DNA from 2 places in the Arthrobacter sp. BB-1 genome. Region 2 is predicted to be linked to the other one. Evidence: riboswitches for the same ligand, from Rfam matches in the RefSeq annotation. Region 2 holds a riboswitch; the other holds the start of a gene.
What was found. A riboswitch is a leader RNA that binds a small molecule or an ion and turns the genes downstream of it on or off. The one in region 2 is predicted to bind glycine.

Region 1 (2,389 bases), on a different contig from region 2:
TCCACAATCCAGAGGAGCTCTACGCCCGACGTGCGCAGCGCGGCGGCAATGGCAGGCAGGGCAAAGGTCAGGGCCGTGTTGTCCACTGCAACCAGGAGGACTGGAAACATCAGCAGGCCCAGGGCCAGCCAGCAGCGCCAACTGCCCTTGGGTGGGCGTGGCGCGGGCGGCCTCGATTGGGTACGGCGGGTGGTCTTCTGTTGGGAAGCGGCGGGCATGGTCATGCTTTAACTATACCGTCTGGACGGTATAGTTAAGAAACCGGCTCGTGACCATGCATGATGGGAATCATGGCCAGAAAACCCGTTGCGCGAGACGCCGTCCTCGATGCCTTTGAACAGCTCCTGATCGACGTGGGGGAGCGGGCTGCCACCCTGGACGCCGTGGCCAGGCGTGCCGGCGTCTCCAAGGGCGGCCTCCTGTACCACTTCCCCACCAAGGAAGCCTTGATCACAGCCACCCTGGAACGGCTGGACCGCCTGGCGGGGGAGGACCTCGCCGCCATGGCGTCCGCACCCGAGGGGGCGGCGGCATACTTCATCAAGTCGTCGCTCTGGTCCGATACCCCGATGGACCGCTCCTTCGTTGCCGCGACGCGGCTGGCCGAGGTGGCCCACGAGGAAGCCCGCCGCCGCTTCGCCGCCATCCAGCAGCAATGGCTGGAGCTCATCGGGAAGGACGTGGGCAAGGCTATGGCCAAGGCGGTCCTGTATATGGGGGACGGGCTGTACTTCAACGCCATGTGGGAAAGCGGGCCGGCGGGAAAGGCCGGGAACAGGCGGGCGGACGTGGAGGAACTCCTGTCAGCCGTGGAGCGGCTGCGGGGCTAGCTGACATTTGCCCCCGGGCCTGCGGCATAGGAGAATTGGGCTGTGCGCGGGCGGTTGCCGGCGCGCCAAGACAACCCAAATGAATAGCCTTTGATCTGCGGCGGGAGAGTCCTGCCAGAAGGTACAAGCAGGCGCCGTAGGAGCAAATCCTCCCCAGGAATCTCACAGGCCCATGTACCGCCGCGGCGAGGCACCTCTGGAAAGCAGCACGCCGTCCGCCTGGAGGTCCGGTCCCCGGATCCCTGGACTGTTGTGTTCACCGACGGTGCAAGCGATGCCCGCGTCTTCAGGCAACGCGGAAACTCTCAGGTACAGATACAGAGCGGGGAGGACCCAAATCGATGTGGCGTACCCTGCGCCGCCTTAGTAATGGAGTTCCTCGTGACTGTATCTCCGGCCTCCGCCACCCCGGCCACTGCTGCCCCCGCCGCTGCCGCCACCTTTGTTGACCGGCACATCGGCGCAAGGCGCCAGGCCGACGTCGACACCATGCTCAAGGCCGTAGGCTACGACACCGTGGACGCGCTGGTTGATACCGCCGTTCCCAAGGACATCCGGCAGGACTCTGCGCTGGAACTGGCAGATGCCCTGAGCGAGGTGGAGGCGCTCGCGGAACTGCGCCGCCTCGCCGCCAAGAACAAGACCGCCGTCCAGATGATCGGCCAGGGCTACTACGACACCGTGACCCCGCCGGTGATCCGCCGGAACATCCTGGAGGGCCCGGCCTGGTACACCGCCTACACCCCCTACCAGCCTGAAATTTCGCAGGGCCGGCTCGAGGCGCTGCTGAACTTCCAGACCATGGTCCAGGACCTGGTGGGCCTGCCCATCGCCAACGCCTCCCTGCTGGACGAAGCCACCGCAGTGGCCGAGGCCGTGCTGATGATGCGCAGGGCCAATAGGGCCAAAGGCCAGAACGCAGGCGCGAAGGACGGCAAGACCGTCCTGGACGCCGACTGCCTGCCGCAGACCATCGCCATCGTCAAGGGCCGGGCCGAGGCGCTCGGCTTCGAGGTTGAAGTCGCGGACCTCGCCAAAGGCCTGCCCGAGGGCGACATCAACGGCGTGGTCCTCCAGCAGCCCGGAGCGTCCGGCCGCGTTTTTGACCACAGCCCGGTTATCGCCGAGGCCAAGGAACGCGGCGCCCTGGTCACGGTGGCCGCCGACCTCCTGGCCCTCACCCTCATCACCCCGCCCGGCGAGCAGGGTGCGGACATCGCCGTCGGCTCCGCGCAGCGCTTCGGCGTTCCGCTGTTCTATGGCGGCCCGCACGCCGCCTACATGGCCGTGCAGAAGGGCCTCGAGCGCTCCATGCCGGGCCGCCTTGTTGGCGTCTCGAAGGACAACGCCGGCGTTCCCGCCTACCGCCTGGCCCTGCAGACCCGCGAGCAGCACATCCGCCGCGAGAAGGCCACGTCCAACATCTGCACCGCGCAGGCACTGCTGGCCATCGTGGCTTCGATGTACGCCGTGTACCACGGCCCAGAGGGCCTGAAGGCGATCGCCCAGTCCGCACACCTCCACGCCAGGACGCTGGCGGCCTCCCTCAAGGCCGCCGG
Region 2 (2,389 bases):
GGCGCCGAAGGCGACCGCCACCGCGGAGAGGACCTCCGGCGTCGTGGTTTCATCGACGGACACGCCAACCGTGTCCGCGTCGATGAGGCGCAGGTTGATGCCGCGGGCTTCGGCGGCGGTGATCACCTTGGCGGCCTTTCCGGGCACGCGGACGGTGAGGGTGTCGAAGAAGGTGTCGGACACCAGTTCGCGTCCGGCGGCCGTCAACGTGCTGGCCAGGGCGCGGGCGTTGTTGTGGACGGTTTCGGCGATCGCCTTCAGGCCGTCGGGGCCGTGGTAGACGGCGTAGAAGGAGGAGACGATGGCCAGCAGCGCCTGCGCGGTGCAGATGTTGGAGGTGGCCTTTTCGCGGCGGATGTGCTGCTCGCGGGTCTGCAGGGCCAGGCGGTAGGCGGGGACGCCGGCGTTGTCCTTGGAGACGCCGACGATGCGGCCGGGGAGGGTGCGCTCCATGCCGTCGCGGACGGCCATGTAGGCGGCGTGCGGTCCCCCAAAGAACAACGGCACGCCGAAGCGCTGGGTGGAGCCGACGGCGATGTCCGCGCCCTGCTCCCCCGGCGGGGTGATGAGGGTGAGGGCCAGGAGGTCCGCGGCGACGGTGACCAGGGCACCGCGGTCCTTGGCCTCGGCGATGACGGCGGACTGGTCCCAGACGCGGCCGGAGACGCCGGGCTGCTGGAGGACCACGCCGTTGATGTCGCCGTCGGGCAGGCCGGACGTGAGGTCAGCGACTTCAACCTCGAAGCCGAGGGCCTCGGCGCGGCCCAGCACGATGGCGATGGTCTGCGGGAGGAGGTCGGCGTCCAGGACGGTCTTGCCGTCCTTCGCGGTCTTGGACTTGTTGGCCCGGCGCATCAGCAGCACGGCTTCGGCCACGGCGGTGGCTTCGTCGAGCAGCGACGCGTTGGCAACGGGCAGGGCGGTGAGGTCCTGGACCATGGTCTGGAAGTTCAGCAGCGCCTCAAGCCGGCCCTGGGAAATCTCGGGCTGGTACGGGGTGTAGGCGGTGTACCAGGCAGGGGCTTCGAGGATGTTGCGGCGGATCACCGGCGGGGTCACGGTGTCGTAGTAGCCCTGGCCAATCATCTGCACGGCCATCTTGTTCTTGCCGGCGAGCTTGCGGAGCTCGGCGAGGACCTGGACTTCGCTCAGTGCGCCCTCAAGGGTGAGGGGCTTGTCCTGGCGGATGGAATCCGGGACCGCGCTGTCCACCAGGCCATCAAGGGTGTCGTAGCCGACTGCCTTGAGCATGGTGTCGATGTCGGACTGGCGGCGCGCGCCGATATGGCGGTCAGCGAAGGTGGTTGGGGACGATTGAACCGTCATGAGAGGAACTCCATAATTCAGGTGGCGAAGGGTGCCACTTTGATTCGGGTTCCTCCCCGCTCTGTATTGGACCTGAGAGTTTTGCATTGCCCTGCTGTTCAGCGGGACGCCACTTGCACCGTCGGTGAGCCCGGTTGCCCGGACTGCTTTCCAGAGTTGCCTTGCCGCGGCGGTACGTGGGCCTGAGAGATTCCTGGGGAGGATTTGCTCCTACGGCGCCTGCAGAACGTACCGGCAGGACTCTCCCGCCGCAGATCATAAGCACGTGCCACTGGTGGGTGACACGGCTCACACCATACAGGGTCACGGGGCGGGATGCAAAATCCGCGTCCCTCCAAGGCGGACGCACGACGGCGGGACACGCCCGCCGTCGTGCGCTTGCCAAAGCGTCACGAGACGCCGGCGAGGACCCCCGTCGATCCGCGCCAGCAGTCCGGGCCACCCGCTGCCCATGCCTTCAATGGCCTGCTTGCCCATGGGGGTGTCGAGGCGGAATCCGGTGTTCGTGGTGGAGCACCGTGCCGCCGTCCACCGGCTCGAGCGGCCAGGTGATGGTGGTGTCACGCACGCCCTCCGAGAAGAGGAAGCTAATGGATTTGCCGGGGTCGGCGGCGAGGACCTCGCACTGCTGCTGGCCCCAGGAGCCCATGTGCCTATTTAGGGGGCGGCCCTTTTGCCGATCCGATATCCAGCCCAGAACGCCAGCACCAGCAGCCCGAGTCCGGCGACGGCCAGCCCGATTTGTGTTCCTTGGGTCACGAAGGCGATGCCGTTTCCGCTGAAAAGTTGATTGCTCAGGGGCGCGTAGGCGAACCAGCCGAAGCTTGCGTTCGCGTTGCTCCATGCGACGAGGCAGCCCACTACTACCGCTGCCAGCCCTGCAATGGGCACGATGGCGGCAAGCAGGCTGGCAGAGTGCGGTGATTTGCGGCCTTCAGATGTGTTGTTGTCCCCCATGCAGGCGAGTCTAGCCGGGCTGCCCGCGGCATCCTTCCCGGGGCAAGACAGGCTCAGCCCGCCGGGTTTAGGCTGGGCGGATGTTGACCATCGGCAGCACAGTCCT

Region 1: another riboswitch for glycine. It lies ahead of gcvP (aminomethyl-transferring glycine dehydrogenase); the one in region 2 lies ahead of gcvP (aminomethyl-transferring glycine dehydrogenase).

The regions. Positions count from the first base shown of each region.
Region 1 covers NZ_VDEV01000008.1:18,453-20,841, forward strand. Annotated here, with positions in the region: gene FHJ30_RS04525 (MFS transporter) at 1-224, opposite strand, end outside; gene FHJ30_RS04530 (TetR/AcrR family transcriptional regulator) at 291-830, shown strand; glycine riboswitch at 922-1,020, shown strand; gene gcvP (aminomethyl-transferring glycine dehydrogenase) at 1,200-2,389, shown strand, end outside.
Region 2 covers NZ_VDEV01000031.1:5,719-8,107, forward strand. Annotated here, with positions in the region: gene gcvP (aminomethyl-transferring glycine dehydrogenase) at 1-1,326, opposite strand, end outside; glycine riboswitch at 1,487-1,584, opposite strand; gene FHJ30_RS17080 (SRPBCC domain-containing protein) at 1,784-1,975, opposite strand; gene FHJ30_RS17085 (hypothetical protein) at 1,984-2,283, opposite strand; gene FHJ30_RS17090 (VOC family protein) at 2,364-2,389, shown strand, end outside.